Regions from separate parts of the Bradyrhizobium sp. HKCCYLRH1034 genome, predicted to be linked through region 3. Evidence: predicted binding sites of a transcription regulator. Region 3 holds the regulator's gene; each other region holds the start of a gene.

Region 1 (9,670 bases), on a different contig from region 3:
ATGTCCGGCGTTTTCCGGCTCAAACAAGCTGGCTGCGCTTCGGCCTGCCGGGCCATGAGACAGGCTGGCAGCGGCTGGCGCAGGCGCTCGGCAGCGCGTCCTAGCCGAGAACGCAGGCGGCAAGCAGCAGCGTTTCCGTGACCTCGATGCTGGCGCCATGGCAATCGCCGGTGATGCCGCCGAGCCGCCATTGCCAATAGAACGCGATTCCCGGAACCAGAGCGATCGCGATCAGCGTCGGCACCGCACCGGCCAGCGCGCCGATCGCGAGCGCGCCGCCCCAGGCGACGATGACGTTCCAGCCGACGCTGTTCGAGATGCTCGCCCCCAGCCCTGGCTTCAACGACAGCAGGGTCTTATTGCAGATCAAAGTCCCCCAGCGTGCCCAGGCCGGGATCAGCACCAGCGCCCAGGCCGTCGGGCCCGTCGCCAGCTCGGCGATCAGCACCAGCTTGGCGGCGATCTGCAAGCTGATCGCGACGACGGCAAAGCTGCCGGCATGGGGATCGCCCAGCACGGCGATGAAGCGTTCCGGCCTGCCATGCGAGGCGCCGAACGCGTCGGCGACGTCGCCGAGCCCATCGAGATGCAGCGCGCCGGTGATCCCGATCCAGGCGACCAGCACGGTCAGCGCGACGATCCAGGGATCGGCATCATGAAAAAGGCGGGCGACCAGCGCCAGACAGGCGCCAATCACCAGTCCGGCTGCCGGAAACCAGACCGACGCCCGTGCAAGATCGTCCGGTCGCGACTCAGCGACCCGCGGTGTCGGCAGCCGTGTCAGGAACTGCAATGCGATCCAGAATTCACGCAGACTCATGGCTGGATGATCTCGACGATTTCGCCCCAAGATACACCATCACCGCCCTGCCCGGCTTCGAGCGTGATCCGCGTGCCGGGCCGGATGCGCAGGCTCCACAGCTGGCGCAGCGGCCAGCCGAGCAGATGCGAGAGCGCTGCGCGCATGGCGCCGCCATGCGCAACCACCAGAACCGGCGCAGGCTCGGGCCGGGTAAGGATACGATGTGTTGCGCGCGCCACTCGCGCCTGCAAATCGGACCAGCTCTCACCGCCCGGCGCCCGGACCTCAGCATCGGCATGGAAGGTGTCGAGCAAGGCTTCGCCTCCGGGCTCCGCGGCGATGTCGCGATGCGTCCGCCCGTCCCAGAGGCCGAAATCGAGCTCGCTCCAATCCGCGTCGATGTCCAGCGCGCAGCCGGTCAGCCGGGCATAATCCTCCGCTGCCGCACGTGCGCGCGCCAACGGCGAGCTGACGACGCTGCGCCAGATCCGACTCCGCGTCTGCCGCCGGAATTGATCCCAGCCGGGCTCGCTGAGCGGCGGGTCGGTGCGGCCGTCGAGATGGCCGTCCCGTCCTGTCGTCCCGTGCCGCAGCAGATCGATCCGCATCAGGACTTGGCTCCCGAGACGGCGGCCTCCGCAAAGGTGGCCATGCCCCCGTGGAGCGCGCAGGCCAATCGGATGATCGGCAGCGCAGTGGCGGCGCCCGAGGCCTCGCCAAGCCGCAGATCGAGGTCGATCAGCGGACGGGCACCGAGCGCGTCGAGCACGATGGCGTGGCCGCGCTCGGCCGAGCGATGCGAGAACAGCAGCCACGGACGGCAGGAGGGATTGAGGCGGACGGCGACCAGCGCCGCGACCGAGACGATGAAGCCGTCGACCAGCACCGGCCAGCGCCGCTGCGCGGCGGCGACGATCGCGCCGGCCATCGCAATGATCTCGAAGCCGCCGACGGCAGCCAGGACGTCCGCGACGGCCGCTCCCGCCGTGAGCCCGTGTCGCCCCAACGCATCGGCAATCACCGCAGCCTTCCTCGCCCGCCCGGCGGCGTCGAGCCCGGTGCCACTGCCGACGATGTCCGCGGGCGCGCATGACAGCAGCGCGGCGGCGATGGCTGCCGCCGACGTCGTGTTGCCGATCCCCATCTCGCCGAAGATCACGAGCTGCGGCGCGTGATCGGCCTGCCGCGCCACCGCGCGCCGTCCGGCGTCGGCCGCGAACGCGACCTCCTCCGGCGTCAGCGCCGCCCCGGTGCTGAAGTCGCGCGTGCCGCGCCGCGGCTTGTCGACGACGACACCGGGCACCGGCTCATCCGCCAGCGTACCGACATCGACCACCTCGAGCGGACAGCCCAGGCTGCGCGCCAGCACCGAGATCGCCGCGCCACCGGCCGCGAAGTTGTGCAGCATCTGCACCGTCACTTCCGGCGGATACGCCGACACGCCCCGTGCCGCGATGCCATGGTCCCCCGCGAACAGCACCACCGGGACCCTATCGGCCCCCGGCCGCTCCAACGCCTGCAGCGCCGCCAGCTCGACCGCCACCTGCTCCAATCGCCCAAGGGCGCCAATCGGCTTGGTCAACTGGGCCTGGCGTTCCAGCGCCGCCTGCCGATGGAGCTCGGACGGGGCCACACAATCAAGGCTGATCCATTCGGGAAGCACCACGGATCCTTTCAGCATCACTCGGGTTCAGGACGATTGCCACTGCGAGGCGGCCGAGACAAGCTCCGTGAGGCGCCCTATTGTCATCGAACCGTCATCGAACGTGACGACAGGTGGCTGCCCACGCAGCCCGAAAGACTCTCATGGAATACTTCCGCCGTTTCACCTTCTTGTTCGCCGCGCCCGTCTTCGAGACCGACGACCTTGCGGGCGTCCGCTTCAACCAGATCATCGAGGAGATCCAGCGCTCGGGCTTCGAGGTGGTGCGCGCCCGCAAGCTGGAGGACGCCGAGATCGCCGTGCAGACGGATGCCGCGATCGGCTGCATGGTCGTCGATTGGGGCAAGAAGGGCCTGGAAGGCAAGACGGCGTCGCTGATCAACCTGATGCGCCGTCGCGGACTGGACTTCCCGATCATCCTCCTGATCCGCCGCAAGCGGTTCGAGGATCTGCCGGTCGAGGTGCTCGACTTCATCGACGGCTATGTCTTCCTGTCGGAGGAGACGCCCGCCTTCATCGCCAAGAACCTGGTCAGCCGGCTGAAGCAATATGCCGAGACACTGAAGACGCCATTCTTCGGCGCGCTGGTCGACTACGCCGAGGAAGGCAACCAGCTCTGGACCTGCCCCGGGCACAATGGCGGCGTGTTCTATAGCCGCAGCCCGATCGGCCGGGTCTTCGTCGAGCATCTCGGCGAGGCCGTGTTCCGGGACGACCTCGACAATTCCGTGCTCGATCTCGGCGATCTCCTGACCCATGAGGGGCCGGCGCTGCGCGCGCAGAAGGAAGCGGCGCAGATCTTTGGCGCCGAGAAGACCTATTTCGTCCTCAACGGTACCTCGACCTCCAACAAGGTCGTGCTCGGGGCCCTGGTCACCGACGGCGACCTCGTGCTGTTCGACCGCAACAACCACAAGGCCGCCCATCACGGCGCGCTGCTGATCTCCGGCGGAGTCCCGATCTACGTCCCAACGGTTCGCAACCCCTGGGGCCTGATCGGCCCGATGCGCTGGGATCTGCTCGATGAGGAGCACCTCCGGCAACAGATCCGCGACAACCCGCTGGTCAAGGATCCTGACGCCTGGCGCAAGCCGCGCCCGTTCCGCGTCGCGGTGGTCGAGCAGTGCACCTATGACGGCACGATCCACAGCGCCGAGATGATCCTGAAGCGGATCGGGCACCTCTGCGACTACATCATGTTCGACGAGGCCTGGGCGGGCTTCATGAAATTCCACCCGCTCTACGCCGGCCGCTTCGCCATGGGCCTCGGCGATCTCGGGCCCGACGCTCCCGGCATCATCGCCACGCAATCGACCCACAAGCAGCTCGCGAGCTTCTCCCAGGCATCGCAGATCCACGTCAAGGACCGCCACATCAAGGGGCAGCGGCGGCGGATCGAGCATCGCCGCTTCAACGAAAGCTTCATGCAGCACGCCTCGACATCGCCGTTCTACCCGCTGTTCGCCTCGCTGGACGTCGGCGCACAGATGATGAAGGGCCGCTCCGGTGAGGTGCTGTGGGACGACACGATCCGGCTCGGCATCGAGTTGCGCAAGAAGATCCGGGCGATGCGCCGCGAATTCGAGGAGAAGGAGAAGGATCCGGCGCGGCGCTGGTTCTTCGAGCCATTCGTTCCGGATCGCGTATCGATCCCCGATGCGGCCAATCCCGGGGCTAGCCACGACGTGGCCTGGGAGGCGCTCTCGACCGACCAGCTCTCGACCGATGCCGCGCTGTGGCAGCTCGCGCCCGGGGCGGCATGGCACGGCTTTCCGGATCTCGCCGCTGGCTTCACCATGACCGACCCCAACAAGCTGACCCTGCTGACCCCCGGCTTCGATCGCACCACCGGCGGCTATGCCGATCACGGCATCCCGGCTCCGATCGTCGCGCAATATCTGCGCGAGAACCGCATCGTGGCGGAGAAGAACGACCTCAACTCGTTGCTCTTCCTGCTGACGCCGGGGGTCGAGGCGAGCAAGGCCGGAACCCTGATCAGCGGTCTGGTCGCCTTCAAGCGGCTCCACGATGACAACGTGCTGCTGGAGGACGCGATTCCGGAGTTCACCCGCAAGCGCTTTGCGCGTTACGGCAAGCTGCGGCTGCGCGACCTCTGCGCCGAGATGCACCGCTTCTACCGCGAGGCCGAGGTGAGCGCGCTGCAGGCGAAGCAGTTCCAGCCGCAGCACTTGCCCGAGATCGCGATGTCGCCGCGCGAGGCGGCGCGTGCGTTGATGCGAAACGAGGTCGACTACCTGCCGATCGACCAGATCGCCGGGCGCATCGCGACGACGCCGTTCGTGGTCTATCCGCCGGGCATCGCCACCATCGTTCCGGGCGAACGGCTGTCCGAACGCGCCCAGCCGATGATCGATTACCTCAAGATGTTCGAGCGGGCGTTCAACGCCTATCCCGGTTTCGACGTCGAGATCCAGGGGCTGTACAAGGAGCTCGACGAGTCCGGCCGGATCCGGCTCCATACCTATGTCTGCGCAGAGTAATTCGAACCATGGACAGCGCGATCACGGCTCGCGAGACCGAGCCGCCGGTCCTCGTCAGGCCGTCACGCGACGAAGATGTCGAGGCCATGCTCTCGATCTACCGGCGGCACGTCCGCCGCGGGGTCGAGGACAGCGCCGCCGGTTCCGGGGCGCCCGAGCCGGACGATCTCAAGCAGCGGCGCAAGAATCTGCGCAATCATCGGCTGCCACATCTGGTCGCGACATTCCGCGGCGAGGTCGTGGGCTATGCCTATGTCGTCCTGTTCAGGAAGCGGCCAGCCTATCGGTTCGCGGTCAAGCATTCGATCTATGTCCACCATGAGCATCTCGGCCGTGGTGTCGGCCGGCTGCTGATGCAGGCGCTGATCGATGCTTCCGCAGCGGCCGGATATCGCCAGATGATCGGCTATATCGACGCCGACAACGTCGCCTCGCTCGGCATTCATGAGCGCTTCGGGTTCGCCAGGGTGGGGCTGCTTCCGGGCGTCGCCTACCGTTACGGCCGCTGGTGCGACACCGTGATGGTGCAGCGCTCGCTGGGCCCCGGGGCCAGCGACGCACCGGCTGGGCTGCGCCGCTGAGCCGCAGGGTCAGGAGGGAAAGTCGGCCGCCTTCACCTCGATGCGGTCGGCATGCAGCGACCAGTCGCGCAGCTCCTGCTGTTCGCAGAACCGGGACTTTGCGATCTCTGCGGCTTCGCCTTCGCTCTCGGCCTCAACCTCCAGCGTGCTCTGGCAAATCTCGCACTGGCGGCCGTTCTCGCCCAGCACGTCCTTCATGAAATGGATGACATAGCGCGACATGCAACCTCCTGTCTCTCACGGAGTGCTCGGAGGTGATGTTACCGCGCTTCCCAGCTCGCTGTTGACCGATATCAAGCGGTCGCTGCAAATATTTGACGCAGCTCGTGGAACCGGCGCTCAGGCACCGACCGAAGGCAGGCTCGCCGCGGCGATTGCGACGAACTGCGAGACGGCGCGACGGACGCGGCCGTGGGTCGACTTCAGGATCGCGTTCAGCCTGCGCATCGGACCAACTTCCCTTCCGCGCCGAGCGAAAAACGTGGCCTAAGCTCATGGCGCCACAGGAAAAATGATCAGCCTCCATCGTGCTGTCGAGACAGCTCGGAAAATAGCAATGTCCGCTTCGCGGAAGCCGCCCGGGAGAGAAGATTTGTCGCCACCTCGCGGCTTGCGACGCATGAAATCTTCTCCTCGCAATTCCCCTCTCCCGGCTAGGCGGGTGTCACTCCGAATGCCTCGCGGAAACGGGCGCTGTAGCGCGGCCAGGCCTCGGGGTTGATGAGGCGCGGCGGCCGCCCGCCGTCGAGCGCGGCGAGCAGTTGCTCGGCGGCGATCCGGCCCATGTTCTGCCGCGCTTCGCGAGTCACGCCGGCCGTATGGGGACTCGCCAGCACGTTGTCGAATTGGAGCAGCGGATGGTCCGGCGGCGGCGGCTCCTTGGCCCAGACGTCGAGGCCGGCGCCGGCGATGCGCTTTTCGCTGAGGGCGGTGAACAGCGCCTCCTCGTCATGGATGAAGCCGCGGGCGGTGGTGACGAAATAGGCGCTCGGCTGCATCAGTGCGAACTCGCGGGCACCGATCATGCCCCGGCTCTCCCTCGTCAGCGGGCAGTTGATCGAGACGAAATCAGAGCGCCGCATCAGGTCATCGAGTTCCACCTTCTCCGCGCCGCGTGCCGCGATCTCCTCCGGCGAGAGATACGGGTCATAGGCCAGCACCGTCATGCCGAGGAGGCCGCGGCACAGCTCGGCAACCCGGCGGCCGACATGGCCAAGCCCGACGATGCCGATCGTCCGCCCCTGCACCTCGTTGCCGATCAGATCGTTGCGGTTGACGTCGCGCTCCCGGCGCAGCCGGCGGTCGGACTGGATGATGCGCTTCGACAGGGTCAGCATCATGCCGAGCGTGTGCTCGGCCACCGAATGCGCGTTGCCGCCGGACTGGTTCACGACGAGAACGCCGGCCGCGGTGCAGGCGTCGACGTCGACCGGGTCGTATCCGGCCCCGTTGCTCGACACGACGAGGAGGTTTGGGGCGCGGCGCAGCAGGTCTGCATCGACATGGAAGCGCGGCGCGAGCTCGTCGCGGGCCGCCCCGATCTGGTAGGCGTGAGCCACCGCGAGGATCGGCGCCGTCTCGGCCTCGGAGCTCTCGTTCTCCAGCCGGTCGAGCCGGACGTCGGGGCGTGCGGCGAGCAGCTCGCTGAAGATCGGGTGGGCCAGATATTTGACGTAGAAGACGCGCTTGGAATTCGCGGCCATGAACAGGCGACCTCCTGGTGTCTTGGTTCTTGATGTCGGACTTGAAAGGCGGATGCCTGACCGGCCGGGCCGGCATGTTGACAATCGTCCCGGTGCCGTCAAGCTCAGCGCCAACAGCGCCCCCATCAGGGACGACCGGAGGAACAGCAATGGCCGCCGATGCCGATGCGGCGCGATCCGCAAGCACCGTGCCGAATTGGCACGAGATCGTGCTGCAGACCTTCAAGCGCAACGCCGTCGACCTCATCCCCTACGTTCCCGACCGCGTCCTGACGCCGCTGATCCACAGCCTGCACGACGATCCGTTCTTCACGACGTTTGCGACGGCGCGCGAGGAGGAAGCGGTCGGCATTCTCGCAGGCGCCTGGATGGGCGGGCGGCGCGGCGCGCTCCTGATGCAGACATCGGGCTTCGCCACGCTCGCCAACGTGCTGGCCTCGCTGGTCGTGCCCTGCCAGATCCCGCTGATCATGATCGTGTCCGAGCGTGGCACGCTCGGCGAATTCAACTACGGCCAGTCGCTGGTGTGCCGAACCATGCGCCCGGTGCTCGACGCGCTGGCGATGGAGCATCACACCACGACGCGCCTCGACGAGCTCGAATTCATCATGGACCGCTCGATCAAGCAGGCGGTGGCGACGCAGGCGCCGGTGGCGCTCATCCTGTCGCCGCTGCTGACCGGCGGAAAGGTGTTCGCATGAGCGCGACCATCAGCAACACCAAGATCATGAACCGCACCGACCTCACCTGCCGGCTGGTCGCGAAACTCAAGCACGAGGAAGCTGTCATCGGCGGCATCGGCAACACCAATTTCGATCTGTGGGCGGCGGGCCCGCGGCCGCAGAATTTCTACATGCTCGGCAGCATGGGGCTTGCCTGTCCGATCGCGCTCGGCGTCGCCCTGGCGCAGCCGCAGCGCCGGGTGTTCGCGCTCGAGGGCGACGGCTCGCTGCTGATGCAGCTCGGCTGCCTGACCACGATTGCGACGCTGGCGCCGAAAAATTTGGCCATCATCGTCATGGACAACGGCATCTACCAGATCACCGGCAGCCAGCCGACCTCGGCCCGGCAGGCCGACATTGTCGCCATTGCCGCCGGCTGCGGCATTGGCGCCAGCCATTGGGCTGTAGACGAAGAGGATTTCGAACGCTTGATCGATCTTGCGTTCGAGGCGCCCGGTCCGGTGCTGATTGCGGCGAAGATCGACGACAAGCCCGGGATGGGCGCCACGAGGCGCGATCCGGCCCAAATCCGCGAGCGCTTCATGCAGGGTCTGGGAGTCCGGCAGCCGATCTGAGGCGCCTGACGAAAGCTGTCTGCGGTACGATGGGAAGGCCAACGTCCGGCTTCCGAGCCGCATTAACTACACCGGTGCCTCAAGCGACCGTGACCCCGGTTCGTGGCCCGGAACGTGCTAAGCAGCGTCCATGAAGATCGCGATCCGCCTCTCGGCCTGGCTGCTCGCCGCAGCCGTTGCCTTCGCAACGCTGGGCCCGCCCAGCTATAGGCCCCATTCGCAGCTTGGACAGGACGGCGAACACGCCCTCGCCTTCATCCTGATCGGCCTTGCGTTCGGCCTCGCCTATCGCAGTCATCGGCTGCTGACCACCGGGATTGCGGTGATCCTGATCGGTGCACTCGAACTCGCGCAGTTCCTGGCGCCAGGGCGTCACGCACGGCTGGAAGACTTCGTCGTCGACGCCGCGACCGCCTGCATCGGATTCGGCCTGTCCGCGGCCATCGACTGGCTCATCCGACAGATCCGCACGCAAACCGCATGACAAGAGGCCCCGCCGCTGATGCGACGAGGCCCCTGCCTGTCAGAATGTCAGATCACTCGATGATCTTGATGACGCGGCGGGTGCGCGGATCGACGATCACGCGGCGATCGTTCACGACGGCATAGCGATACTCGGTGTAGCGCGGTACCGGACGCAGTTCGACGGTGGCGGGCAGCGGCTCGCCGACCACGACACGCTCATGGACGACCACCGACGGCGCGCGCTCGGCCTCGATCGAGTTGATGACCGCGTTCGGAATCTCCAGGCCCGCACCGACGGCAGCGCCGACCGTGCCACCAACCATGGCGCCGACCGGACCGGCAACGGCGCCGCCGGCCGCAGCACCATTGGCGGCACCTTCGACGGTCGTGGACTGGGCGAACGCAGCGGTCGACGCCAGCAGCGAGGTGGCGATCAGCGAAACGGCAAGACGGGTTCTCATCATTGTCTCTCCTCCAGTGCTTTCGAGATGCCGTTCAACACCAAGGGATCGCCTGCAGTTCCGGTTCCAAATGGCCGAAACTTCATCATGCCAAGGGAACCATCATGCCAAGGGAACCAAACCTCGAACTCTTCACCATCGTCGGAGATGATGGAGAGATTGCTCAGTTGCTATCCACGTTTCAAACAACCGCGCGC
Region 2 (9,670 bases), on a different contig from region 3:
GCGGATGTTGGTGAGCTGCTTGCCCTTCAAGACGTTGATCTCGAGATCGTTGTCGCGGGTGTGCTCGCCGACGATCATGCCGCGATAGACCTTCCAGCCCGGCTCGATCATCATCGGGCCGCGGTCCTCCAGCTTGAACATCGCGTAGGCCACCGCCTCGCCCTGGTCATTGGAGATCAAGACGCCGTTGCGGCGGCCGGCGATCTCGCCCTTGAACGGAGCATAGCCGTGGAACAGGCGGTTCATGATCGCGGTGCCGCGGGTGTCCGTGAGCAGCTCGCCCTGATAGCCGATCAGGCCGCGGGTCGGCGCGTAGAACACCAGCCGCAGGCGGTTGCCGCCGGACGGGCGCATCTCGATCATCTCGGACTTGCGCTCGCTCATCTTCTGCACGACGACGCCGGAATGCTCCTCGTCGACGTCGATCACGACCTCCTCGATCGGCTCCAGCCACGCGCCGGTGGCCTCGTCCTTCTGCAGCACCACGCGCGGACGCGACACCGACAGCTCGAAGCCTTCGCGGCGCATGGTCTCGATCAGGATCGCGAGCTGCAATTCGCCGCGGCCCGACACTTCCATGGCGTCCTTGTCGGCGGATTCGACGACGCGCAACGCGACATTGCCCTCGGCCTCGCGCAGCAGGCGGTCGCGGATCATGCGGCTGGTGACCTTGTCGCCTTCGGTGCCCGCCAGCGGCGAGTTGTTGACGATGAAGGACATCGACACGGTTGGCGGGTCGATCGGCTGCGCCGGGAGCGGAGTCTCGACCGAGGGATCGCAGAACGTGTCGGCGACGGTGCCCTTGGTCAGGCCCGCGATGGCGACGATGTCACCGGCCTCGGCCTCGTCGAGCGGCACGCGCTCGATGCCGCGGAACGCGAGAATCTTGGAAATACGGCCCTGCTCGACGACCTTGCCCTCGGCGTTCAGCACCTTCACGGCCTGGTTGGGCTTGATGCTGCCCGAGGTGATGCGGCCGGTGATGATGCGACCCAGGAAGTTGTTGGCCTCCAGGATGGTGCCGATCATGCGGAACGGCCCCTCTTCGACCGACGGCGCCGGCACATGGCGCAGCACCAGGTCGAACAGCGGCTGCATCCCGGCGTCCTTCGGACCTTCCGGGCTCTCGGCCATCCAGCCCTGCTTGGCCGAGCCGTACAGGATCGGGAAGTCGAGCTGCTCCTCGGACGCGTCGAGCGCGGCGAACAGGTCGAACACCTCGTTGATGACCTCGGTCGGACGGGCGTCAGGACGGTCGACCTTGTTGATGACGACGATCGGCTTGAGGCCGACCTTGAGCGCCTTGGAGACCACAAACTTGGTCTGCGGCAGCGGGCCCTCGGCGGCGTCGACCAGCACCAGGGCGCCGTCCACCATGTTCAGGATGCGCTCGACCTCGCCGCCGAAATCGGCGTGGCCGGGAGTGTCGACGATGTTGATGCGGGTGTCCTTCCACTGCACCGAGGCGGCCTTGGCCAGGATGGTGATGCCGCGCTCGCGCTCCAGATCGTTCGAGTCCATGGCGCGCTCGGCGACCTTCTGGTTCTCGCGGAAGGTACCCGACTGCTGCAGGAGACGGTCAACCAGGGTGGTCTTGCCGTGGTCGACGTGGGCGATGATGGCGATGTTGCGAAGATTCATGGTCGGTGTCTTCTAAGCTTTCTCAAGAGCCCGTGCTCTGTCCCCGGCGGGGCGCGCGCTTTGTTATAGTCGAATCAAGCTGTTAGCTTTGCGACGCGCGCTCGCGAAACTCGTTCGGCGGCAGGGGCCGGCAGCCCCAAATAGGAAGCCCGGCCAATCGACCGGGCAGACCTCACGCGTTGCGGCGCAATATAGGCAGAAAATGCCAAAAAACAATGACTGCTTTCAGGAACGGGGAGCGGTTTCCGAGCGGCTGGCTAACGCCTCCGCCGCCACGCGCCTCCGGGAGGCGCGGGAGAAGACAAGATCAACCACTCCGACCGGCAATCCCACGAGGACCAGCGCTGACAGCCAACGCGGTTGGCTGGAGTCTGTACGCGGGACGTCAATGGCGCCTGCAGGCTCAGCCCGCCGCGGCCTGCTCGGTCGGATAGACGCCGCGCAGGACCTCTTCGAAATGGGTCTTCACGGCCTCGTTGCACAGGCAGGAGCGGCGCTTCAGCGCGTCGAAGTCCCGCACCATGAAGGCGCCGCGGCGGGTTTCGAGAATGCCCTCGGCCCTGAAGGTCTGGACAACCCGGCTGACGTAGCTGCGGCCGACGCCCAGCAGCGTTGCCAGCTGCTCATGCGTCAGCGGCACGATCGGCTCGCCATCGGTACGGTCCATCGCGGCCACGATCCACTTCGCCGTCCGCTGCTCGATCGAATGGATTGCGTTGCAGGCGGTCGACTGGAACATCTGTGCCAGCATGCAATCGGCGTAGCGCGCGAACACGTTGCGCAGCGTCTTGGATTGCAGCTTGGCGGCCGCCAGGCGGGACAGCGGCAGCCGTGCGAACGGGCCGCCGAACTTGACGACGATCCGTGTGTAGGCCGGCAGGAAGCCTTCGCTGACGATCCCGCCGACGGCGCCCTCGCGGCCGACCAGGATGGTCTCGACGTCGCGGCCATCCTCATTGGGAACGAGATAGGACGTCAGCGCCGGCCCGCAGGGAAAATGCACGATCTGGACGTCGTCACCCGGACTGTAGAGCAGCTCGTTCGGCGTTGCCTCGTCCTCCACCAGATACGGCGAGATCAGCGCGTAGTCGGCCGGACTGAGCCGCCGCAGCAGGTTGTTGTAGGGCCGCTCCCGGCTCAGCGTGGTCACACCTTGGCTCAGCATCGTCATCCCCGTGCGCAACGCATGTGCGTGATCCGTGCACCTTGTGTTCACAAGTGCACCGACACAGGAACTCTGATATGCTGCCTTGGTTCCAGGAACCCGCCAGCGCGCTCGAGAGGAGGCGCCGGCCGCGGGGTCCATCCCTCATCCTGGAACCCGCAGATCCCATGACCAGCTCGCAATCAGGCGTGCCCGAGTTCTATCAGCATGTGCTGGTCGTCGAAGACGACCCCATCATTGCACTCGGACTGGAAGACACGATCACCGACCTCGGCGTTCCCGACATCAGGATCGCAGCCGACGTCGCAACCGCCCTCGCCATGATCGCCGAGCGCGTCCCGCAATTCGCGCTGCTCGATGTCGGCCTGGTCCGCGAAAAGAGCTTTGCGATTGCCGAGCGGCTGACGGCGCTCGGCATTCCCTTCGCATTCTCGACCGGCTATGGCGCCGACCGCGTGCCGGCCGCATTCGCCGACCGGCCGCGGCTGCCGAAGCCTTGCCCGACCGAGGCGCTGGAGGCGGTGCTGCGGCGACGCGATTAGTTGCCGTCGCCGCACGCGATCGTCTTGCCGCCGAACAACGAGACCTCAGCCGAGCTTCGGATCGAGCGTGGTCGACCACAGCGCGACGTCGGCGCGATCCCGCAGGGTCACGGTCATCTGGCCCGTGGCGCCTTCGATCTTGACGTGGCCGAAGAACTGCATGCCGGCCGACGGCGGCAGATTCTGCTTGTCGAGGCCGGGCGCCTTGATGAAGCGCACCTCGGGGCCGAAGGTGTTGTCGAGCTCGTTCGGACCGAACGTGCCGGCATGCAGCGGGCCGGAGACGAACTCCCAGAACGGCTCGAAGTCCTGAAACTGCGCCTTGTTCGGATCGTAATAATGCGCGGCCGCGTAATGCACGTCCGCCGTCAGCCACACCGTGTTCTGGATCGGCGCCGTCTTGATGAAGCGCAGGATCTCGGCAATCTCGAGCTCGCGGCCGCGCGCCGGGCCGTCACCCTGGGCGATGGCTTCCGAGCCCTTCTTGTTGGCCGCGTCGTCATAGACGATGATGCTGAGCGGCATGTCGGAGGCGATCACCTTCCAGGTCGCGCGGGAATTGAGCAGCGCCTGCTTCAACCAGCGCATCTGCTCCGGCCCGATGAAGTAGGACGCCGGACCATACTTGTCCTCGAGATTGGGACCGTTGGCGCCGCGGTAGCTGCGCTCGTCGAGCACGAACACGTCGAGATGCGGGCCATAGTTGATGGTGCGATAGACTCGGCCCGGCTCGATGATGCTCTCGCGCATCGGATACATCTCGTGGAAGGCGCGCGCCGCGCGGGCCGCGAGCAACTGGATGTTGCGCTCCTTGTAGGCGGCGGGCAGCTCCTTGGAGGCCGACCAGTTGTTGGTGACCTCGTGATCGTCCCACTGCACGAAGATCGGCACCTCGGCATTGAAGGCGCGAACATTCTCGTCGAGGAAATTGTATTTGTGGGCGGCACGAAATTCGTCGAGCGTCTCGGCGACCTTGGCCTTCTCTTCCACGGTGAGGTTCTTCCACACCTTGTTGTCCGGCAGCTTCACCTCGGACTTGATCGGACCGTCGGCGTAGATGGTGTCGCCGGAGTGCAGGAAGAAGTCCGGGCGGTGCTTCTTCATCGTCGAGAAGGTGAACATGCCGCCATCATCGGGATTGATGCCCCAGCCCTGCCCCGCCACGTCGCCGCCCCAGACGAACGAGACGTCGCGCTTGTTGCCTGGCGCGGTGCGGAAGCGGCCGGCCACGGCCTCGCTTTCGACCGCGGTATGCGACAGGTCGCGGAACTTGACACGGTAGAAGATGTCCTGGCCGCTCGGAAGGCCGTCGATCAGCATCTTGGCCGTGAAGTCGCTTTCCGGAAGCGCGGCAATCGGAGGCAGCGTACGCGCGTCCTTGAACGATTCGGTGGTCGCCACCTCGACCAGCATCTGCGACGGCCGGTCGGCGCGCGCCCAGACCACGCCACCATCCATGCCGACGTCGCCGGACTGCACGCCATGCGTGATCTGCGGCCGGTCGGCGGCGCGGCTCAGATAGGGCATCGCCAGCGTCGTGACGCCGGCTGCGGCGGCCGTCGACAGGAAGCGGCGGCGGGACAGGGCGGTGTGCGGTCGAGGAATGCGAAGCGTCATGCGGATCTCCTGGTCGGATCGCGCGCGGGAGCCGGCGCGAGCCACGGCCCGGCAGACCTAGAAAAGATTGATGACGCTGGAATTACAATCGCGCCGTGGACAGCGCGTGACGCGGCCGCAGGGCGAACATCGTCCGCCCTCAGGTGCCGGCGGCACGCAACTGCGCGCCGGTTCGCTGCAGATTGGCGGGCATGCTCATCAGGATGAGCTTGCGATCGGCCACCGCGTTGTGGAACTGCTCGAGCGCGATGTTGAACGCGGTCAACGCCGCGTGCTCGATTGCACCGTCCTCGAAGCAGGTCAGCGTGTTGCGCAGGATCTCGTCGGCCTCGCTCTGCAGCTGGTCGAGCTCCTCGGTCGAATCGCTCTTGCGCGCGATCGTGATCATCTCCAGCAGACGATCGCGCAGCGAGGTGTTGATGGTGCGTTCGTCGCGCTTGAGATAGCCGGCGAACCACGCACCGGCCGAACCCATCGCCGAAAGCGCCATCAGGCCCCACCAGATGTAGTCGCTGTAGCGGTCGAGGAATGTCTTCTCCTCGCCGTTGATGAACGCCGCCGCGCCGGGATGCGCCGGAATCGCGGCGTCCTTGTCGGTGTCGGGGGTCTCGATCTTGGCAGCCAGCGGGAACTCCGACAGCAATTGCTGGCGCACCGAAAAAAGCTGATGGGTGAACGCGGACACGGTCGAATCCGACAGGCCTTTGCGCGCCACGATGTGGTGGTTGAAGCTGATGGTCTTCACCTCGTCCTCGGGACGATCGGGCGAGCCGCCAAACGCGCCGGCGGGAATTTCGGTCGATTCATATTCGGGGTGGTTCTGCGCGATCGCTTCGGCCGAATCGATCGCCAGGAAGGTCGGCGTGCCGCCGTCCTTGGTAGCAGCGGCGATCGCATCCGCCGTGATCTTGCTATTGATGGGTCCGGCCGCAAGATAGACGTCCGCCCGCTGGTTGCGCACGGCTTCGGCGGCCTCGGTGATCGGGACTTGGACGATCTCGACCTTGCTGGCGTCGACGCCGTACTGATGCAGGATCACCTTCAGCAAATTGGCGTTCGCCGGGGTCCGACCGATGATGCCGACCTTGTGGCCCGCGAGCTGGGAGATCTTGGTGATCTTGGCGCCCTTGCGACCCTTGCCCTTGCCGCCCGGAGGCACCCAGAGCACGGCGACGTTCTTGCGCAGCGTCGCCACGGCCTGCGCGTTCTTTGGGACCTCGAGGTCACCCCGGACGATCGCGAGATCAACCTTGCCTGCGGCCAGCGCCTGCGCGCTCTGTGCGGCGCCCTCGGTCGGAACCGGCCGCAGCCTGACGGAGGCGTGCGACTGGGAAAAGGCCTGGGTCAGGGCCTGGACGACCTTCAGGTCGTCGCTGTTGGGCGGACCGACCGCGATCTTGAGCACCACGGGACGCATCGCAAAATAGTAGGCCCCCGTCAAAGCGCCGACGACCGCAAGGATCCCGGCGATGACGATGAACACGGCAGGGCGCATCCGTGAGCGCTGCGCTGGCGTGGTCTGAGTATCTACCAGATCCCGTCCTCCGGTGGTCCCAGGCCCGGGCGATGCCACAGGCGGCTTCGTCTGGCCACGTCGTCCTTCAATAGAGCCGAACTGTAGCAAATTTCTTGTCCGCCCGGGGTGACATCTGCGTCATGGTTACCATCGCACCAGTCGCCGGAGGATCGGGGCAGTTACAAGCGCCTCCGGCATCGCGCCTGTGACAAGGCTCTGATCGGGATGCGTTTTCGGTTAGTCTTGGCAACCGGACACCGGCGCGATCCAGCCGGAGGTAGCCCCGCAATCACCCGGATGCCGCCGCGTGTCCGGTCGATTGCACCACAAGAGGAGATCGAGATGCCGCAACCATTGTCGGCGGAGGCACGCGCCACCGCCTTGCGGGAGCTTCCCGGCTGGTCCGAGGCGCAAGGCCGTGAGGCCATCGCCCGCACGTTCACATTCACAGACTTCAACGAAGCCTTCGGCTTCATGACCCGCGTCGCCCTGGTCGCTGAAAAGGCTGACCATCATCCCGAGTGGCGCAACGTCTACCGCACCGTCGAGGTGGTCCTCACGACCCATGACGCAGGCGGCGTGACCATGCGCGACATCGCGCTCGCCAAGGCGATGAATGCGATCGCCGCGACGATGCGCGGCTGAGATCTTGGCGACGACGGCACGCGCCTTGCGGCCGGCGCCGCCATCACCACATCCGAGGGCGAGGACCGCGCCCCCAGCGCCGTCGGGAACCGGAGATCGGACATCATGTCGGATGCGACCGACTACAGCGTTGGCTTCGAGCCCGCGGAGCGGCTGGCCCGGGATCGCGAGACCCTTCGCCGTCGTTTCTGGATCAAGTTCAAGAAGGTTGTCGCGCGGCTGCCATTCGCCGAGGAGCTGCTTGCAGCGTATTATTGCGCCTTCGACAAGGAGACACCCCGGCACGTACAGGTCGCCCTGCTCGGCGCCATCGCCTACTTCGTCGTGCCGTTCGACTTCATGCCTGACGTGTTGCCCATCCTCGGCTTCACCGACGACGCGGCGGTGCTCGCCACCGCCATCCGCATGGTCGCTTCGCACATCACGCCCGACCATCATGCGGCAGCCCGCGCCGTACTCGCGCGGCTGGCGGCAGACAAGAACGCTGACGGCGAGAATATCGGCTGACGGCGGCTCCGGCCGGCAAGCCGGGCGCCCGCAATCAGCGCCTCGGAAGGGCACAACAGCAAAAAGCCCCGCATCCGCGGGGCTTTTCTCTTGATGGGACTTCGTCGAACGCTACGAGCTCAGCGCTGGCCGCGCGCCTGGGCGCGGGCGCTGCCGGTCTTCTCGGCCTCCCAGGCCTGGTACTGCTTGAACAGCGCCTCGCGGTCGGCCTCGCTCGGCATCGCCCTGCCGGCGCTGCTCTGCTTCAGGAAGTCATCGAAGCGGTCGCGCTGTGCGCCTTCCATGGCATGGCTCTCCAGCCATTTGCTCGCGGACGGCAGCCGCTGCCAGCCGGCGAGCGGCGCCGAAAGCGAAACCTCCTTCCACTTCGGATGGAACGGCGGATTCTGGAATGCCGGGAATTTGGTGAAGAAGGCGTCGACGAAGGTCGCGAGCTTGCGATAGCGGTCGGTGTTCGGCGCCCAATTATAGGCGGCGAGCACGGCCGGCACCGCGATCGTGTCGACCTTCTCGCCCTCGGCGATCAGGTTCGGGTAGTCCTTCGCCGTCAGGGTCGCCGGCAGATAGTCGGTCTGCAGCGGTCGATCGTAGTCGACGTTGACGAGATGGAAGCGGCCGTCGTTCACGAAGGTCGAGACCGACTTGTAGGGCTTGCCGCCGACCACGATGACGGCATCGAGCTCGCCGCGCTTCAACTTCTCCATCGCGATGCGCTGCTCGATGTAGGCGAAGTTGGCGCGCAGGCCAAGCCGCTCGAACACCGTCAGCGCCGTGACGAAGGTGCCGCCATTCGGCAGGTCGACGCTGACCCGGCGGCCCTCGAGGTCACGCAGGTTGCGCACCGCGCGCGGCGCGATCACCTGCATCTCTTCATTGTAGAGCTTGGTGACGTAGGTGAACTGCCGCTTGATGTCCTTGGCGAAACCCTTGCGCTCGAGGTAGTCGAGCGTATCGGCGCGCACGACGCCGAGATCGACGCCCTGCAGGAACAGGATGTCGGCCACGCTCTGCACCGAGCCGCGGCCGACGATCGGCAGGACGCGCAGATTGTTGCCGTCGTCGAGCAGCGAGGCCAGATCGGCGCCGAACTGCACATAGGTGCCGCCAATGGTGCCGGTGATGAGCGTCACCGTATTGGCGTTCAGCGCCTGCTTGGTCTGCACCGAGCCGAACTGGAAGATCGCCTTGAGGCTGTCGCTCACCTTGGCGGGGTCGAACTCGCCTTCCTCGGCGTGGGCAGCGAAACCGCACGCAATCATCATTGCGGCCAGGGCCGCTCCAACAAGACGTCGCATCTGTCCCCCTTGATCTAAGGCTGGCACATGTTTGCGAGCCGGAACGCGGGCAGCACCAGGTCTCGCCTGGCATCGCCCATGAACAGACTCGAAAATCACGCGTGAAACAAAAAAATGAAACGAGGCGGCATCGCTGCCGTCACGAGCGTTCAGTTCTGCAGTTGATCGAGCCTGCGCTGCGCTTCAGCCGAGCCGAGCTGGGCGGCGCGGCGGTACCAGTTGCGAGCCGCAGCCGGATCGGCATTGATGTTGCGGATGTCCTTCGTCCCCAGCACGTGGGGATCGTAGGTCTGGGCAAGCATCAGCGCCGCGGCCGGTTCTTGCGCCTCGGCGGCGCGCTCCAGCAGCAGTCGGGCCGGCGGGATGTCACCCGCGGCCAGCAGGCTCTTGGCGCGTTTCATGATGCCCGCGAGTTCGTCGGGATCGAGCCGGCGGACCTGCGCGGGCGGCGGAGCGGCGGTCACGGCGCCGAGGCCGGGTGCGACGATTGCCGACCCGGCGCCCGGCGAATTGATCGAGGATGGCTCCATCGCGCTCGGGGCCGGCGCTGACGGTGCCGTGGCGAAGCTTGGTGGTGCTGCAACCGGCGCGGGCTGCGTCACACTGCGATTCTGCAGCGCTGTCTGGTAGGCGTTGGCGATGTCGTCACGCGTCGGGGCCACGGCTGCCGTCTGCACCGGCGCCGCCGCAGCCGGCGGCTCGGCGGGCGGCAGTCGCGCCGGCTCGTTCAGCTGCATGTCGC
Region 3 (9,670 bases):
CTTCAAGTGGTCGTTCGAGAAGGGCGGCAAGATGGCTGAGGAGCTCGACTACATCCCGATGCCCGACAGCGTCGTGAAGCTGATCGAGAAGACCTGGTCGGCCGACATCAAGAGCTGAGCTGGACGTATCGAAAATCCCCTCTCCCGGCCTCCGGGGGAGGGGCACTACCGGGGTTGAGGCGTGTCCAAGGAACAGGGGGCAGAATTGGCAGAGATGGCGGTTCAGACCGAAGTCAGCGATATCGCGGCCGCTGCCGGACCCTATGACCGGGCACGCGCGCTCAACGCCTTCAAGCTCGGCGACGTGACCTTCTATTGGATCACGCGGCTGTCCGCGATCTCCGTCCTGTTGATCCTGGGCGGCATCATCCTGTCGCTCATCGTCGGCGCATGGCCGGCCATGAGAGAATATGGCTTCGAATTCCTGTGGACGCGGCGCTGGGCGCCGTCGGCCGATCCGCCGGTGCTCGGCGCGCTCGGCCCGATCTACGGCACCTTGGTCACGTCCTTCATCGCGATGCTGATCGCCATTCCGGTCGGTCTGGGCATTGCGATCTTCCTCACCGAGCTGTGCCCGCAATGGCTGCGCCGTCCGATCGGACTTGCCATCGAGCTGCTCGCCGGCATTCCTTCGATCATCTACGGCATGTGGGGCTTCTTCGTGCTGGGGCCGTTCCTGGCCTATACGTTCCAGCCGTTCATGATCAATCTCTGCGCCGGCATCCCCGTGCTGCAGGACATCTTCGCCGGTCCGCCGTCCTATCTCAGCCTGTTCAACGCCTCGCTGATCCTGGCGATCATGGTGCTGCCGTTCATCACCTCGATCTCGGTCGACGTGTTCAAGACGGTCCCGCCGGTGCTGAAGGAAGCCGCCTACGGGGTCGGCTGCACCACCTGGGAGGTCGTGCGCAGCGTCGTCATTCCCTACACCCGTGTCGGCGTGATCGGCGGCGTCATGCTGGCGCTGGGGCGTGCGCTCGGCGAAACGATGGCGGTGACCTTCATCATCGGCAACTCGTTCCGTATCTCATCCTCGATCTTCGCACCGGGCACCACGATCTCGGCCGCCATCGCCTCCGAATTCCAGGAGAGCGACGGGCTGCACCAGTCGAGCCTGATCCTGCTCGGCCTGCTGCTGTTCGTGCTCACGTTTTTCGTGCTGGCGAGCGCGCGGCTGATGCTCATGCGGCTCGAAGCCAAGGCGGGAAAATAAGCCATGTCCAGCGCTGACACGCTTACACTCGATGCGCCGGTCAATCCGATCTATGCGCGCCGGCGCCGCAGAGACATCGTGATCCGCGGCCTCTGCGTTGCCGCCGCGATGTTCGGCGTCACCTGGCTGGCGCTGATCCTGTTCACGCTGTTCTATAACGGACTCGCCGGCCTCAGCCTGCAGGTTTTTGCCGCCGACACGCCACCGCCCGGCTCCAGCGAAGGCGGCCTGCGCAACGCCATCGTCGGCTCCTTGATCATGACGATCATCGGCGTCGGCATCGGCGCGCCGCTCGGCCTGTTCGCCGGCACCTATCTCGCCGAATACGGCCGCAACGACCGCCTGACCTCGGTGATCCGCTTCATCAACGACATCCTGCTGTCGGCGCCCTCGATCATCATCGGCCTGTTCATCTATGGTGCGGTCGTGGTGCCGATGGGCGGCTTCTCGGCACTCGCGGGTTCCCTTGCATTGGCGGTCATCGTGATCCCGGTGGTGCTGCGCACCACCGAGGACATGCTGCTGCTCGTGCCCAACCCGCTGCGCGAGGCGGCGTCTGCGCTCGGCCTGCCGCGCTCGCTGGTGATCCGCCGCATCGCCTATCGGGCGGCGCGCTCGGGCCTCATCACCGGCGTGCTGCTGGCGACCGCCCGCGTCGCCGGCGAGACCGCGCCTCTGCTGTTCACCGCGCTGTCGAACCAGTTCTGGAGCCTCAACCTTTCCAAGACGATGGCGAACCTGCCCGTCACCATCAACAATTTCGTCCAGAGCCCTTATGCCTACTGGAAACAACTGGCCTGGAGCGGAGCCCTTCTCATCACTCTGGCCGTGCTCGCCCTGAACATCGGTGCACGCATTCTCGGCGCCGAGAGGAACACCAAATGACCGAACTGTCCGTCTCCGTCAGTCAGCCCAATCACGCTCTTCACGGCAAGGCGCTTCCGGATGCGCCGGCCAAGGTGACCGCGCGCAACCTCAACTTCTACTACGGCGACCATCATGCGCTGAAGAACATCAACCTGTCGCTGGGCACCAACCGCGTCACCGCGTTCATCGGCCCGTCCGGCTGCGGCAAGTCCACGCTGCTGCGCATCTTCAACCGGATGTACGATCTCTATCCGGGGCAGCGGGCGACCGGGCAGCTGATGCTCGACAACACCAACATCCTCGATCCCAAGCTCGATCTGAACCTGCTGCGTGCCCGGGTCGGCATGGTGTTCCAGAAGCCGACGCCGTTCCCGATGACAATCTACGAGAACATCGCCTTCGGCATCCGGCTCTATGAGAAGATCTCCAAGTCGGAGATGGACGACCGGGTCGAGAAGGCGCTGCGCGGCGGCGCGCTGTGGAACGAGGTCAAGGACAAGCTCAACGCTTCGGGCCTGTCGCTGTCAGGCGGCCAGCAGCAGCGGCTGTGCATCGCGCGTACCGTGGCGGTCCGGCCGGAGGTGATCCTGTTCGACGAGCCGTGCTCGGCGCTCGATCCGATCTCGACCGCCAAGGTCGAGGAGCTGATCCAGGAACTCGCCGAAAACTATACGATCGCCATCGTGACGCATAACATGCAGCAGGCGGCGCGCGTCTCCGACAAGACCGCCTTCATGTATCTCGGCGAGCTGATCGAGTTCGACGACACCAGCAAGATCTTCACCTCGCCGAGTGATCGGCGGACCCAGGATTACATCACCGGCCGGTTCGGCTGACGCCGACGACATTGTCTTCAGGAGATCATCATGGCCAGTGAACATACCGCCAAGGCGTTCGACAGCGATCTGCAGGACCTCACCCGTCTGGTATCGGAGATGGGCGGCCTCGCCGAGCGGCTGATCGTCGATTCCGTCGATGCGCTGGTGCGGCGCGACATCGCGCTCGGCCAGAAGGTGGTCGCCACCGACGCCGAGGTCGACAAGCTGCAACGCATCATCGAGGAGCGCGCCGTTCTTACCATCGCCCGGCGACAGCCGATGGCGGTCGACCTGCGTGAGATCGTCGGCGCGATGCGCGTGGCGACCGATCTGGAGCGCATCGGCGACCTCGCCAAGAACATCGGCAAGCGCGTCGCGGCGCTGGAGAGCGACTTCCATCCGCTGAAGCTGATCCGCGGGCTCGAGCACATGACCGATCTCGTGCAGTCGCAGGTCAAGACGGTGCTGGACGCCTATGCCGCGCACGATTTGCCGGCGGCGATGACGGTGTGGAAGGGCGATGAGGAAGTCGATGCCATCTGCACCTCGCTGTTCCGCGAGCTCCTGACCTACATGATGGAGGATCCGCGCAACATTTCGTTCTGCATCCACCTGATGTTCTGCGCCAAGAACATCGAGCGCATCGGCGATCATGCGACCAACATCGCCGAGACGGTGTTCTATATGATCGAAGGCCAGCAGATCATGGACAAGCGCCCGAAGGGCGACATGACGAGCTTCGCATCGACGATCCCCGGCAACTGAGAGAGACGGTTCAGACATGGGCGCCCGAATTCTGGTGGTGGAGGACGAGGAGGCGCTGACGACGCTGCTGCGCTACAACCTCGAGGCCGAAGGCTACGAGGTCGAGACCGTGGCGCGCGGCGACGAAGCCGACACGCGCTTGAAGGAGCGTGTTCCCGATCTCGTCGTGCTCGACTGGATGCTGCCGGGCCTGTCCGGCATCGAGCTGTGCCGCCGCCTGCGGGCGCGGACCGAGACCCGGCAGTTGCCGATCATCATGCTCACCGCACGCGGCGAGGAGAGCGAGCGCGTGCGCGGCCTCGCGACCGGCGCCGACGACTACATCGTCAAGCCGTTCTCGGTGCCGGAGCTTCTGGCGCGGGTGAAAGGCCTGCTGCGGCGGGCGAGTCCGGAGCGGCTGGCGACCGTGCTGTCCTATGGCGACATCGAGCTCGACCGCGAGAAGCGCCGCGTGGCGCGCTCTGGTAGGCCGATCGATCTCGGCCCGACCGAATACCGCCTGCTCGAGTTCTTCCTGGAGCATCCCGGCCGCGTGTTCAGCCGCGAGCAGCTGCTCGACAGTGTCTGGGGCCGCGACATCTACATCGACGAGCGCACCGTCGACGTCCATATCGGCCGCCTGCGCAAGCTGCTCAATCCCGGCCGCGAGCAGGACCCGATCCGCACCGTGCGCGGCGCCGGTTATGCGCTCGATGATCGCTTCGCCAAGAGCGAGCAGGTGTAAGGGGCGATCGGGCGTGAGGACGCAGCAGGTGTGAGACGCGAGGCGGCCCGATTGAGGAGATCGCGGTCCGCTTTCCGCCACGCCGCCGCCGTCTTGATCGTGTCTGCTTCGTGGCCCGTCACGATGTTTCGGTCCCAGCGGACGCCCTTGATCAAGACCATCATCATATCTCTTGCCGTGCTGCTCGGCGGCGCGGCGGGCGCCACGGCCGCCGAGCTCGAAGACGCGGTCGCGGCGGCAGGCAACGGGCAGCATGCGGCGGCGATGCGACGGCTGCTGCCGCTGGCCGCCAAGGGCGATGCGCGGGCGCAGTTCGACGTCGGCTTCATGCACGCCTTCGGCTGGGGCCAACCGCGCAACCCCGCCGAGGCGCTGGCGTGGTACCGCAAGGCCGCCGATCAGGGGCTCGCCGTCGCGCAGCACTATCTCGGCATCGCCTACGTCAATGGCGAAGGTGTTGCGAGCAATTACGGCGAAGCCGGCCGCTGGTTCAGCCGCGCCGCGGCGCAGGGCTTCGCCCAGTCCCAATACATGCTCGGCCTGATGCTGCTCGACGGCCGCGGTGTGAAACAGGACGTCGTGCAGGGCTATGCCTGGCTGGTGATGGCGGGCCGTAGCGGCGTGCGATCGGCCGGCCGCGACGTGCAGCGGGTCAAGTTGACCGAGCCGCAGCGCGTCCAGGCTCAGAGTGCCATTGCGGCCTGGCGGCCGAAGCCGGAATCGGCGGAGGCCGGCATCGCCGCTCCGCGTCCGGAGCAACTGCTCGGGCTCGACCGCCACATCGGCGAGGTCGTCGATCCCACCTCGTGGCCGGCGTCGTCGATCGGCGTCGTCACCGTCGCGCAATACTCGACCGGCGGCTGGTGCACCGGCACGCTGGTCGCGCCGCGCGTCGTGCTCACCGCGGCGCATTGCGTGTTCAACGGCGTGGCGCAGGTCAGCCCCGGCAACGTCCGCTTCCTGGCCGGCATGAACAGGGGCACGCCGGCGGCATCGTCGGTCGCCGACAAGCTGATCGTGGCGCCTGATTTCGTCCCGACCCGGCACGACAGGTGGTCGCTCGACCGCTCGCCCGCCGATTGGGCGCTGATCGTGCTGAAGGACGCGCTGCCGTCGAAGCCGGTTGAGGTCAGGGCGCTGACGCGCGAGGAATTGCAGGCTGCGACCACGGCCGGAACCATCTCCGAGATCGGCTATGGCCAGGAGCGGCGCTATTCGCCGACCGGCCAGCGCAATTGCAGCGCCGGCATGACCAAGGACGGGATGCTGCTGACGGTGCATTGCCTCGCCAATTTCGGCTATTCGGGCTCCCCCATCATGGCCGAAGTCGGCGGACAGCCGGCCGTGGTCGGCATCTTCTCGGCGTTCCACGAGGAGACCCGGCTGATGTTCGCCGCCCCCGCGAGCCAGTTCGAGGCGGTCGTGCGGCGCGAGATCGCGGCACAGAGTGCCTCGGCGCGGTGAGCGAAGGAGGGGCGAGAGAAGAAGATGTCCCGCCGCTGGTCATGATCTGTGCGTGACTGGATAGCGGGTTGCCAAGCGAGAGGGCAATCCGGGAAGGGCCGCCCACGTTTTCCTGCAGCTTTTGCCTGCAGCGGGGGGCTTTACCGAACTGGCCTGGCTCTTGCTATAGTCCGAGTATGACGATTGTTCAAATTGATCATCCTCGTGCCCCTCGGCTGCTGTGGTGGCGATCGCAGCCCGGCCGCAACGTTGCGCTCGTCGGCGGGCTGGTCGCCGCCAACGCGCTCGCCTGGGCCTGGGCGTTCGCGCTCTACGCCGACCGGCCCGCCATCGTCGGCACCGCGATGCTGGCCTGGCTGCTCGGACTGCGCCATGCGGTCGATGCGGATCACATCGCGGCGATCGACAACGTCGTGCGGAAGCTGGTGCAGGACGGTAGCGCCCCGCGCGCCGCCGGCCTGTATTTTGCGCTCGGCCATTCCAGCGTCGTCGTCATCGCCACCATCGTCGTGAGCCTCATCGCCGGCGCCGACCTCCTGGATGAAGAGAGCGCGATCAGGGCGATCGGCGGCGTCATCGGCACGTCGGTGTCGGCCGGCTTCCTGCTGCTGATCGCGTTGGCGAACCTCATTCTGTTCGTGAACCTCTGGCGCCGCGCCGCACAGCCGCAGTCCGAGATGGAAACCGCCGGAAGCCCCGGACGGGGCATCCTCATCCGCCTGCTGCGCCCCGTGCTCCGCCTGGTGGGACGCGCCTGGCACATGTATCCGCTCGGTTTCCTGTTCGGTCTCGGCTTCGACACTGCGAGCGAGATCGGGCTTCTCAGCCTGTCGGCGACCGAGGCCGCGCGCGGCGCGAGTCTTGCGCACGTGCTGGTGTTTCCGGCGCTGTTCGCGGCGGCGATGGCCACCGTCGACACCGCCGACAGCATGCTGATGGTCGGCGCCTATCGCTGGGCGCTGACCGATCCCGCACGCAAGCTGCGCTATAACCTCGTGATCACCGGCGCCTCTGTCGCGATCGCGCTGGTGATCGGCGGCTTCGAGGCGATCACGCTGTTGGCGCCGCGGCTTGGCCTGACCGGGGGATGGACGAGGGTCGCCACCGCGCTGGGCGACGATGTCGCCAATCTCGGGATCGTCGCGATTGGCCTGTTCGGACTGATCTGGGCGATCGCCATGCTGCTCGGTCGCAGCCAGCGCGGTTCCGAGGCTATGCCCGGGGAAGCGCTTGCCAGTGTTCATGCGGGGGCGCTAAACCCGCCGGTGATACGAAGCGGAACGCTTAAGACGGGCTAGGAGCGGGGCCTTATGATGGTCGGCTCTGAGGGAACGATCAGGATGCTATGGCTGCAGGGTGCGAGCTGCGGCGGCTGCACCATGTCGATCCTGGAAAGCGGCGCGTCCGGCTGGTTCGACGAATTGCGCCAATCCGGCATCGATCTGGTGTGGCATCCCTCCGTCAGCGAGCAGACAGGGGACGAGGTCCTGGAGCTGTTGGAGGCGATCCGCGACGGTCGCGAGCGGCTCGATCTGCTGGTGCTCGAAGGCTCGGTGGCGCGCGGACCTGGCCTGACCGGCCGCTTCAACATGCTCGCCGGCACCAACCGCTCGATCTATCACTGGCTGCTCGATCTGGCGCCGCTGGCCGACTACGTCGTTGCCGTCGGCAGTTGCGCCGCCTATGGCGGCATTCCTGCTGCCGGCATCAACCCGACCGATGCGGTCGGATTGCAGTTCGAGGGCAGCGACATCGGCGGCGCGCTCGGCGCGGGCTTCCGCTCGAAACGCGGGCTGCCGGTGATCAACGTCGCAGGCTGTGCGCCGCATCCGGGTTGGATGATGGAAAGCCTGCTGGCGCTCACCTCGGGCGATCTGTCGGCAGACGGCCTCGACGCAGTCGGCCGTCCGACCTTCATCGCCAATCACCTGGCGCATCACGGCTGCTCGCGCAACGAGTTCTACGAGTTCAAGGCGAGCGCGGAGACGATGTCGGAGCGCGGCTGCCTGATGGAGCATCTCGGCTGCCGCGCGACGCAAGCGGTCGGCGACTGCAATCAGCGCTCGTGGAACGGCGGCGGCTCCTGCACCAAGGGCGGCTACGCCTGCATCGCCTGCACCTCGCCGGGCTTCGAGAGCGCGCAGAACTATCTGCAGACGGCCAAGCTCGCCGGCATTCCCGTGGGGCTTCCGACCGACATGCCCAAGGCCTGGTTCGTCGCGCTCGCAGCGCTGTCGAAATCGGCCACGCCGCGTCGCGTCCGAGTCAATGCGACGGCGGATCATGTCGTGGTGCCGCCGGGCCGTGCCGGCGACAAGCGCCGTCCATGACGCGGATCACGGTCGGACCGTTCAATCGTGTCGAAGGCGATCTCGAGGTCAGGCTCGATATCGAGAGCGGTCGCGTCACGAGGGCGGAGGTGACGGCGCCGCTCTATCGCGGCTTCGAGCAGATCCTGGAGGGGCGGCCGTCGCTGGACGCCCTGGTGATCGCACCGCGAATCTGCGGCATCTGCTCGGTGTCGCAATCGATCGCCGCCGCCGCGGCGTTGCGCCAGGCCATGGGTATTGCGGCAGCGCCAAACGGCGTCCTCGCGGCCAACATCGCGCACGCGGCCGAGAACGCAGCCGACCATCTGACGCATTTCTACATCTTCTTCATGCCGGACTTCGCCCGCGACGTCTACGCCTCGCATGCCTGGCATTCGGCTACGGCCGAGCGCTTCGCGGCCACGAAGGGCAGCGCGGCCCGCGATGCGTTGCCTGCCCGCGCGCGGCTGCTCGAGATCATGGGCCTGATCGCCGGCAAATGGCCGCACAGTCTCGCCTTCCAGCCAGGCGGGACGACGCGCGCGATCGAGCTCGGCGAGCGCGTGCGGCTCAACGCGATCGCGGCGTCGTTTCGCGGTTTCCTTGAACGCGTCGTGTTTGCCGACAAGCTGGAGAACGTGCTCGCCTTGTCGACATCGGACGAGCTCGACCGTTGGCGGGAGGGCCGCGCCGGCGACTTCGCGCATTTCCTTCGGCTGGCCGATGCGCTCGCGCTGGCCGACCTCGGCAGCGGACCCGGTCTCTTGATGAGCTTCGGCGCGTATCACGATTTCAATGGGGCTCGTTTTCGCGCTGGTGTCCGCACGAGCAGCGGCGAGGTCCACGCTTTGCCGTCGGACGGCATCACCGAGGACGTCTCGCACGCCTGGATGCACGATACGTCGCTCGATCCGGCCGAGAGCCGCACCGTGCCCGATGCCGACAAAGCCGACGCCTATAGCTGGTGCAAGGCGCCGCGTCTTGCGGGAGAACCGGTCGAGGTCGGCGCTCTCGCAAGGCAGGCCATCGACGGTCAGCCGTTGATCACCGCGCTGCTCGCGAGCGGTCGCAGCAATGTCCGCAATCGTGTCATCGCCCGGCTGATCGAAACTGCGCGGCTCGCGCTGTCGATCGAGCACTGGATCAAGGGGCTGCGTCTCAACGAGCCGTTCTGCGACAGCAGCGCCAGCGCGGCCGACGGCAATTTCGTCGGGCTCGTGGAAGCTGCGCGCGGCAGCCTCGGCCACTGGCTCGCGGTGCGCTCCGGCCGGATCGAGCGTTATCAGATCATCGCGCCGACGAGCTGGAATTTCTCTCCGCGCGACGCGGATGGGGTAGCGGGCCCGCTCGAACAGGCGCTGGTCGGCACCGAGGTCGGCACTGCCGGCGCGCGTGCGGTCGGCATTCAGCACGTCGTGCGGTCGTTCGATCCCTGCATGGTCTGCACGGCCCATTGAGCGCGCTGCACACAGGCAGGCAGCAAGCGGAAACAAGCTTGTCGGTGCAAAGC

Evidence for each region. Region 3 encodes PhoB, which activates phosphate uptake and scavenging genes when phosphate is short. Its sites were predicted from a motif close to TGTCATNNANCTGTCAT; they were not measured.
Region 1: the regulator PhoB is predicted to act here: its motif matches at 2,547-2,563, upstream of ACQR0W_RS32130 (Orn/Lys/Arg decarboxylase N-terminal domain-containing protein).
Region 2: the regulator PhoB is predicted to act here: its motif matches at 5,036-5,052, upstream of ACQR0W_RS10095 (alkaline phosphatase D family protein).

What each region holds. Positions count from the first base shown of each region.
Region 1 is NZ_JBNPUW010000021.1:6,695-16,364, reverse strand. Features, by position in the region: gene cobD (threonine-phosphate decarboxylase CobD) at 1-104, shown strand, start outside; gene ACQR0W_RS32145 (adenosylcobinamide-GDP ribazoletransferase) at 101-820, opposite strand; gene ACQR0W_RS32140 (histidine phosphatase family protein) at 817-1,410, opposite strand; gene cobT (nicotinate-nucleotide--dimethylbenzimidazole phosphoribosyltransferase) at 1,410-2,465, opposite strand; gene ACQR0W_RS32130 (Orn/Lys/Arg decarboxylase N-terminal domain-containing protein) at 2,609-4,966, shown strand; gene ACQR0W_RS32125 (GNAT family N-acetyltransferase) at 4,975-5,547, shown strand; gene ACQR0W_RS32120 (hypothetical protein) at 5,557-5,769, opposite strand; gene ACQR0W_RS32115 (hydroxyacid dehydrogenase) at 6,201-7,250, opposite strand; gene ACQR0W_RS32110 (thiamine pyrophosphate-binding protein) at 7,400-7,951, shown strand; gene ACQR0W_RS32105 (thiamine pyrophosphate-dependent enzyme) at 7,948-8,547, shown strand; gene ACQR0W_RS32100 (VanZ family protein) at 8,678-9,031, shown strand; gene ACQR0W_RS32095 (DUF1236 domain-containing protein) at 9,084-9,473, opposite strand.
Region 2 is NZ_JBNPUW010000003.1:671,656-681,325, reverse strand. Features, by position in the region: gene typA (translational GTPase TypA) at 1-1,641, opposite strand, end outside; gene ACQR0W_RS10105 (Crp/Fnr family transcriptional regulator) at 2,045-2,806, opposite strand; gene ACQR0W_RS10100 (response regulator) at 2,974-3,348, shown strand; gene ACQR0W_RS10095 (alkaline phosphatase D family protein) at 3,394-4,965, opposite strand; gene ACQR0W_RS10090 (TAXI family TRAP transporter solute-binding subunit) at 5,105-6,448, opposite strand; gene ACQR0W_RS10085 (4a-hydroxytetrahydrobiopterin dehydratase) at 6,779-7,126, shown strand; gene ACQR0W_RS10080 (YkvA family protein) at 7,232-7,633, shown strand; gene ACQR0W_RS10075 (TAXI family TRAP transporter solute-binding subunit) at 7,753-8,928, opposite strand; gene ACQR0W_RS10070 (hypothetical protein) at 9,078-9,670, opposite strand, start outside.
Region 3 is NZ_JBNPUW010000009.1:312,497-322,166, reverse strand. Features, by position in the region: gene pstS (phosphate ABC transporter substrate-binding protein PstS) at 1-118, shown strand, start outside; gene pstC (phosphate ABC transporter permease subunit PstC) at 215-1,213, shown strand; gene pstA (phosphate ABC transporter permease PstA) at 1,217-2,098, shown strand; gene pstB (phosphate ABC transporter ATP-binding protein PstB) at 2,095-2,916, shown strand; gene phoU (phosphate signaling complex protein PhoU) at 2,947-3,663, shown strand; gene phoB (phosphate regulon transcriptional regulator PhoB) at 3,680-4,387, shown strand; gene ACQR0W_RS22980 (trypsin-like serine protease) at 4,535-5,851, shown strand; gene ACQR0W_RS22975 (HoxN/HupN/NixA family nickel/cobalt transporter) at 6,028-7,149, shown strand; gene ACQR0W_RS22970 (HupU protein) at 7,165-8,181, shown strand; gene ACQR0W_RS22965 (nickel-dependent hydrogenase large subunit) at 8,178-9,617, shown strand.